DNA from 2 places in the Streptomyces monticola genome. Region 1 is predicted to be linked to the other one. Evidence: riboswitches for the same ligand, from Rfam matches in the RefSeq annotation. Region 1 holds a riboswitch; the other holds the start of a gene.
The links. Region 1 has a riboswitch for cyclic di-AMP ahead of ACFQVC_RS38995 (M23 family metallopeptidase). Riboswitches for the same ligand answer to the same signal wherever they lie in the genome.
Positions count from the first base shown of each region.

Region 2: linked by a shared signal. The riboswitch ahead of ACFQVC_RS05180 (M23 family metallopeptidase) and the one ahead of ACFQVC_RS38995 (M23 family metallopeptidase) in region 1 are both predicted to bind cyclic di-AMP.

Region 1 is NZ_JBHTCF010000029.1:58,939-62,944, reverse strand. Features, by position in the region: gene ACFQVC_RS39000 (aldo/keto reductase) at 1-272, opposite strand, end outside; gene ACFQVC_RS38995 (M23 family metallopeptidase) at 452-1,540, opposite strand; cyclic di-AMP (ydaO/yuaA leader) riboswitch at 1,552-1,734, opposite strand; gene ACFQVC_RS38990 (PP2C family protein-serine/threonine phosphatase) at 1,937-3,109, opposite strand; gene ACFQVC_RS38985 (MDR family MFS transporter) at 3,198-4,006, opposite strand, start outside.
Region 2 is NZ_JBHTCF010000001.1:1,253,328-1,257,333, reverse strand. Features, by position in the region: gene ACFQVC_RS05185 (SGNH/GDSL hydrolase family protein) at 1-633, opposite strand, end outside; gene ACFQVC_RS05180 (M23 family metallopeptidase) at 903-1,826, opposite strand; cyclic di-AMP (ydaO/yuaA leader) riboswitch at 1,831-1,991, opposite strand; gene ACFQVC_RS05175 (tyrosine-protein phosphatase) at 2,458-3,255, shown strand; gene ACFQVC_RS05170 (DUF6126 family protein) at 3,303-3,476, opposite strand; gene ACFQVC_RS05165 (helix-turn-helix domain-containing protein) at 3,473-4,006, opposite strand, start outside.

The sequences.
Region 1 (4,006 bases):
GCGCCGACCTTGGTGGCGATGACGACATCGGAGCGGTTGCCGCGGGCGGCAAGCCACTTGCCGATCAGGGTCTCGGACTCGCCGCCCTGATTGCCGGGCACCCACGCGGAGTAGGCGTCGGCGGTGTCGATGAAGTTGCCGCCGGCCTCGGTGTAGGCGTCGAGCACGGCGAAGGAATGCTCCTGGTCGGCGGTCCAGCCGAAGACATTGCCGCCGAGTGCCAGCGGGAAGACCTCGAGGTCGGAGGAGCCAAGGGTGCGCAGAGAAGTCATACGGTGATCAACAACCGCCGCCTGCGGGGATATTCCGGACAGGAACCCGCAGGGGCCCGGACAGGACCCCGCAGGACGGCGCCGTTGAAGACATGCCTCACCTCACCGATGGCATGCCTTGGACCGACAGCCCTGACGTCGGGGGGTAGGCCGCCAGGACTGCCGGAATCCAGGTGATGTCAGGGGTTGAGGCCCTTGCTCTGCAGCCATGCCGCCGGGTCGACCAGCTCGCCGCCGGACTTGACCTCCAGGTGGAGGTGCGGCCCTGTGGAGTTGCCGGTGGAGCCGACACGGCCGATGACATCGCCGGTGGTGACCTTCTGGCCCACGCTGACGTTCATCGATGACTGGTGGTTGTACGCGATCTCCGTGCCGTCCTCGAGTTCGAGGACGGTGCGGTAGCCGTAACTGCCGGACCAGCCCGCTTCCTTGATGGTGCCGGTGTGCGTCGCCTTGATCGGCGTACCGGTCGGAGCGGCGAAGTCCAGGCCCGTGTGGTAGCCGGAGGCCCACATGGAGCCGGCCTGGCCGTAGGTGGTGGAGATCGTGTACGAGGAGAGCGGGAGCACAAAGCTCCTGGCCAGCTTGGCGAGGCGCTCGGCCTCCGCCTTGCGGCGGGCCTCTTCCTCCGCCTTGCGCTTGGCCTCGGCGGCCTTGCGCTCGGCCTCGCTCTGCTGCGCCGCGGCCTTCTCGGCGGCGGCCTTGGCGGCGGCGTCGGCCGCGGCGGCCTGCTCGGCGGCGGCCGCTTCGTCCTGCTTGGACTCGGCCTGCTGCATGATGCGGGTGCGCAGGGCCTCGCCGGCGTCGGCCGACTGGGCCTGCGGCTCGCCCCCGATCTCGGCGACCGGAGTGGCGGCGGATGCGGCGGTGGCCTGGGTGACCCCCGAGAACCCGGAGTCGTCACCGGAGTCCGAAGACCCGGAGTCGTCGGATATCAGCGAACCGACGCCCGGCAGCGACTCGGCCTCGGGCAGCGAGTCGGTGACACCCGAGAGGTCGGGCAGGGATATCGGTACCGGAGGACGGTCCTTGGCGGTCGCGATGCCGCCCGCTCCGACGGCGGCGATGACGCCGACGCCGAGGACCGTGGAGCTACGCGCGAAACCGCCGCGCTGCTTGCCGACGCGGTGCCTGCCACGTACGGGGCGAATGGACTCCTCGGTGGGGTTCCACTCTTCCCAGGGCTCCTCGTCGTAGCCGAACTCATGGTCGGCGTCCGGAACATACGAGGATTCGGCGGTCCTGCTTCGGCCAGACGGGGTCGCCACGGGGGCGCACTCCTTTCCTTCCTTCTCGCCTACCGGGTTAGCTGACGGGTTCGGAACAGGAAGGTTTCCTACGGGCGCCTCGGTGCCGTGACCATCTCTGCGGACTCCGCAGTGGACAGTCCCGGCGAAGGTGTCCGATTCACCCCAAGTTGGTGGTTCCCCGGCTCCCTTGCGGGATTAAGCGTGTGCGCACGGAGCCGACTCTTGTGACGGCTGGGACGACCGCGCTGCGTTATCGAACGTTAATAGACAGCGGTACCGGATTCCAAGCTGTTCCGGCTGATCGTTCATGGCTATGGCCAGGGCTTAATAGGACACGAGGGGGCGGAACCGGGCGAGTTGACCCGCGCTTACCGCGATTCTTTGGCCTCCCTTTTGCTGACGGTTCGTCAGTTGTTATGCGGAGGGCTGCTCTTCCCTCACTGAGGGTGAGGGTGCGGGCCGCCGTACCGCGAGCAGCGCCATGTCATCGGTCGTCCCACTGCCCCCGGTGTGCGCTCGTACCTCATCGGCCACAGTGGTGAGCAGAGCGTCGGGCTCGGCGAACATCCGGCCCCTGAGGCGCGCTGCCGGGTTGTAGAACGCGCCCTGCTCGTCACGCGCCTCGGACAGGCCGTCCGTGTAGAAGAGCAGCGTGGCCCCGCACGGAAAACCCGCCTCCTCCGCGTGGTCCGGCCAGGTCCCCAGGTCGCCCATGCCGAGCGGCAGCGCCGCCTGGGCGGGGCGCAGCACCCGCAGCACCCCGTCCGCGTAGAGCATCAGCGGCTCCGGGTGGCCGCGGTTGATGAGGCGTACGGCCTCCTGCTCGTGCGGCAGCTCCGCGAGCACCGCGGTCGTGAAGCCCTCGAAGGCGTCGAGGCCGTCGCGCCGGGTGCCCTCACGCGCGAGGGCCCGTTCCAGGCGCTGTGCCACCGCCTCCAGGGTGGCCTCCTGCTCGGCGGCCTCGCGGAAGGCACCGATCACGACCGCGACCGCCTCGACCGCGCCGAGCCCCTTGCCGCGTACGTCGCCGACGATCAGCCGGACGCCGTGCGGGGTGTCCTGCACCGCGTACAGGTCACCGCCGATGAACGCGTCCGCCTGCGCGGCCTCGTACCGCGCGGCCACCTCGAAGCCCCCGATCCGGCCATCGGGCTCGGGCAGCACGGCCCGCTGGGCGGCCTCGGAGATCTCCCGCGCGGAGGCCAGCTTCTCGCCCCGGTGGCGTACGACGACATTGATGAGGACGGCCAGGGCGGCCACGGTGATCACATTGACCAGTTCCGTGGCCTCCTGAGGGCGGCCGAGGGTGCCGTAGTGCAGCTGGAGGCCGAGGACGGAGAGCGAGGCGGCGATTCCGGTCAGCAGGGTGGCGGCGAGCCCGAAGAACGGAGCGGCGATCAGCGGCGCCGCCGAGAACAGCGGCGCGGCGGTGAAGCGGGGCGGCGTGAGCAGCGCGGAGATCAGGCCGACCACGACGAGCAGCACCGGCAGGGCGCGTACGAAGGAGTGCGCGTGCGTGAGGTGGGGTGCCTTCCGCTTTCCGTGCTCGTCCGGGTCCTCGCCCGCACTGCCTCCTGGCTGCCCCACCGGTATCTCCTGCCACATCCGCACCGCGGTGGCGGACCTGTGCCGCTCCCCACCCAGGGTTGACGCACCCGGGGCGGGGAGCGAGTCCTCAGCGGCCGTATGAGTTACCCGGCGGGTGCGTGCGAGCGCCCGGACCAGGCTCGCGGATCACATCCCGCACCGTCGCCCCCGGCACCGCAGATCGCCCTGCGGGCTCGTCCTCAAGCGCCGGACGGGCTGGATTTGCCAGCCACCCGCCACGGGCGAGCGACCCCACCGCCAGCGCGCAGGCCCCGCCCAGGGCCGCGAGGATCAGCCAGGTCAGTGCCGGGTTGCCGGTGCGCCGTGACAGGTCGAGCAGTGCGCCCGTGCCCAGGTTCCCCGCGGTGATGCCGATACCGCACACCGTGTTGTAGAGGCCGTAGTGCGTGGCCACCCAGCGGTCCCCCGCGAGGGCCACCACCGTGTCCATCTCGAACGGGTAGAGGACCGCGGTCCCCGCCGCGAGCACGGCCGCGCACACGAGGAGCGCCACCGCACCGCCGCCGAAGGCAGCGGGAGCGAGAAACGCGACCCCCATCAGGCCGAGCCCCGCCACCAGGCACTGGTCACGGGTCCAGCGCCGCTTGCACCAGTCGGTGATCCGCAGCTGCCCGAAGAGCGCGACCAGGCCCGAGACCACGAACAGGGCCGTCGTCACCACGGAGCTGTCCGCGGCGAGCGGCAGCGCCAGATAGACCTGGAAGGACAGGACGTACGAGCCGGTCATCGCGCCGGAGAAGAGCCAGAACGCCTTGTTGCCGAGTACGGTCCGCCACTGGCCGCGCTCCTCGCCCGCGCCCGGGGCCCGGCGGCGTACCGGCAGATACGCGATCTGCACGGCGGACAGGGCTGCGAACAGCACCGCCGAGACACCGC
Region 2 (4,006 bases), on a different contig from region 1:
GTCGGCGGGGACCTCGATGCCGAGGACCTGGGCGGCGCGCAGCGCGACCCGGGTGTGGCCCTCGGGCGAGAGGTGCAGGCGGTCGCCGTCCCAGGCCCGCCGGTCCTGCACGGACTTGAGGGACCACAGGTCGAGGACCGGGCAGTCGTAGCGGTCGGCGATGGCCCGGACATGGGCGGTGTACGTGGCGACCTTGCCGCGCAGATGGCGCAGGACCGGGACGCCCCGGGTGTCGAAGCCGGTGGTCACCATGACGGTGCCGACGGACTGCTTGAGGTCGGCGACGGCCCGCTCGAAGCGCTCGGCCACGTCGTCGGGGTCGCTGCCCGGCCGGATGATGTCGTTGCCGCCGGCGCAGAAGCTCACCAGGTCGGGCGCGAGTTCCTTGGCGCGCGGCACCTGGTCGGCCACGATCTGGTCGAGGAGCTTTCCGCGTACGGCGAGGTTCGTGTACGCGAAGGTGTGCTCGGGGTGCCGGTCGGAGAGCAGCACGGCGAGGCGGTCGGCCCAGCCTACGAAGGTGCTGTCGGGGCCAGGGTCTCCGACGCCTTCGGTGAAGCTGTCGCCGACGGCCGCGTAGGAACCGAGGTCGGAACCGCCGCTGCGGATGAGGGGTGTCGAATCGTCTGCCACGTCGGCATATCTTTCACCTCCCTAAGTGACCTACGCCACCGTAGGTGGGGGTTGACGGCTGGTGAGATATGACACCGGTAAAGAGTCGATCAAGTAGGAATAGGCCGGACTGCCCGTATTACTCCGGCTTGGCCGACCGACCCTGCCCCCCCCCGCTGGGCGCCCGCCGGTCGCGCACATGGCGACGGCCGGAACTCCCGCAGGAATTCCGGCCGTCGCCACATCACCGTCACTCGCGCCGGACGAACGGGCGAGAGAGGTCGTACGGGTCAGAGGGAAACGCCGTGCGAGCGCAGATACGCCATCGGGTCCACGTCGGAGCCGTAACCGGGACCGGTCCGAATCTCGAAGTGCAGATGCGGTCCGGTCGAGTTACCCGTCGAACCGGACAGGCCGATCTGCTGGCCGCCGCTGACCGTCTGGCCGGTGGACACATTGAGGGACGTCATGTGGGCGTACTGCGAGTAGTGCCCGTCGGCGTGCCGGATGACGACCTCGTTGCCGTACGAGCCGCCCCAGCCGGCGGAGACGACGGTGCCTTCGCCGACGGACTTGATCGCCGTGCCGGACGGGACCGAGAAGTCGGTGCCGGTGTGATAGCCGCTGGACCACATGCCGCCGGCGGTGCGGTACGAGGTGGAGATCGCACCCTCGACCGGGGCGGTGAAGCCGTTCGCGGCGGCCGCGGGCTCGGCCTCGGCGGCGCCGCCGTCGCCGTCGGACTGCGCGGACTTCGACGGGGACGCGTCGCCGGATTCGGCCTTCTTCGGCTCGCTGTCGGGCTTGGCCTCAGCCTTGGCGGCTGCGGCGCCGACCGTCAGCTTCATTCCGGGAAGGATGTGCGCGGGGTCACCGCCCACGGCCTTCCGGTTGTCCTTGTAGAGCTGCTTCCAGCCGCCGTCGACATTCAGTTCGTCAGCGATCTTGGAAAGCGAGTCGCCCGGCACCACGGAATAGGTCTCGGCGTCGGCCTTCTCGGCGGCCTTCGAAACGGCGGCACCGGGAACGGCCGCCTTGGCGGACTGCGGAATACCCGCCGACGCGGGAACGCCGGCCGCTGCGGGGGCGGCGGCGTGGGCGCCGGTGGCACCGAGAAGCGGCAGCGCGAGCGCGGCTCCTCCGGTGCCCGCGGCGGCGAAACCACGGCTGAGCCGCTGGGTCTTGGGACGGCGGTGCTTACCCTTCGCGGGCATGACGGATTCCTCTCCGGCGCCTGCGAGGTGAGCTGTCGGGTTCGGACTGGAGATGCCCGGCCGCGTTTTCACGCGACTTCACCCCAAGCCGCTCCGGTGGACCGGATCCGGCGTCTTACCGTGGGTCCCCCGCTCCTGCCGTACACGGGTGGGTGTGCGGAAATCCGAGCGGCGGCAGGATTGGGCGTCCGCCCGGACGTCGGCGACCGTAATCGAGCGCGAAGCGAATCGACAAGCATTCAATTCCCGGGCTATTGCACGGTGATGATCCATTCCCGGAATTCCCGTCACACTCCGTACAGAATTGATCTTTACCGTTCCCTTACCCTCGGAAAATGCTCCGGCGGATCACCACGCACCGTCACGACTATGATCCCGCTCACCAAGGAAGGCGCCAGAGGCCTTTAGTCCAGGGCCAGTTACCACGAACGTCCTGAATCAGCCCTGAATCGGTCATTGAGGACAAGTCGCCTTGGCTGCCTTGACTGACCGTGCATCAGTCCGTAGCAGAGACGTCCCCCGCAGGCAATTCCAGCAGGCAGAACGATTGATTGCCCCGGGAATGCATGTCGTATCGTCGAAGCCGCGCCCGCCGACGAGTCGCGTCGGCGTCCGAATGGGAGGAGCCCCCGTGACGCAGCAGGTCCCGTCGACAGAGCCCGAGCTCGCAGGAGTGCGCAACTTCCGCGACGTGGGCGGGCTTCCGACCGTGGACGGCAGGCGGGTGCGGGCGGGCCGGCTCTTCCGCAGCGGTCACCTCGCGCACGCCACCGCGGCCGACGCCGCCTTCCTCACCACCCTCGGCCTGCACACCATCTTCGACTTCCGCAATGCCGCGGACCAGAAGCTCGAGGGCCCCGACGTCGAGCTGCCCGGCGTGCTCAATGTGAATCTGCCGCTGACCGACCCGGCCGACGGCGCCGAGTTCTGGAAGATGGTCCGCGACGGCGATCTGGAGCAGCTGCGCTCACTGCTGTCCGACGGCCGGGCCGCGAACCGGATGGTGGAGTCGTACCGCGCCATCATCACGCAGCGCACCTCCGAGCACAGCCGCGTCCTGCACGCCCTCGCCGACGACAGCGTGCCGGCCCTGATGCACTGCGCGGCCGGCAAAGACCGTGCGGGGCTGTCGATAGCGGTCACCCTGCTCGCGGTCGGCGTCGAGCGGTCCGCGATCGAGGCCGACTACCTCGAGTCCAACGCCTCGCACCGCCGCTACAAGGTGCACCGTTCGAGCACCTCGGCCGATGCCATGTCGCCCGAGGTCATGGAGCTGCTCAGCCCGCTCTTCGACGCCCGCGCCGAGTATCTGGCCGCCGCCTTCGACGCCATCGAGGAGACCTGGGGCAGTGTCGAGCGGTATGTCACCGAGGGCCTGAAGGTCACCCCCGAGGTGCGCCAGCGCCTGCGGGACAACCTGCTCGACTGAGACCGCTCCCGGCCGGCCGGGCGGGAGCGGATTCCGGGTCCCGCCCGCTACTGGTTCTGCGCGCCCAGCGTGAACAGCAGATAGACGAAGGCCGCGAAGAGATGGCCGACGGCCACGTACACGATCAGGCGGACCCACAGTCCACGGGGGAACTTCTCCTCCATGGAACGGCGGGCGGGCTGCTGCGGTTCGGGCTCGGTCATCGGTTCGGGCTCGGTCATCGCGGGTCTCCCGGGCTTGTGCCGCCGCCGAGGCACAGCGCGGTGGCCGGACTCTGCAGCAGCGTATGAACGAAGAGCAGCTCCACCCCGTGGCGGTCCGCGGCGGCGATCCGGTGCGGGGTGAGCGAGTCGAAGTGCGCGCTGTCACCGGGCGCGAGGACATGGACGGCAGCGGCCAGATGCAGCCGCAGCCGTCCCTTGAGGACATGCAGCCACTCCTCGCCGGGATGCACCCGCACGATGTCGCCCTGCGCGCCGTACGGCACCTTCACCCGCAGGGCCTGCATCCCCCGGCCCGGCGCACCCGCCTGCCGGTAGGTCCAGCCGCCCGCCTCGGACGGCTCCATCGCGTCGCCCCTGATCACCGCGTCCCGGTCGGCGACGGCCTCACCGAGGAGTTCGGAGACGGTCGTACCGTAGATACGGGCGAGAGCGAGCAGTACGGGCAGGGACGGCTGGCGCTGCCCGGTCTCCAGGCGCGAGAGGTGGGCGGGCGAGAGCCCGGCGTCACGGGCGGCGGCCTCCAGCGT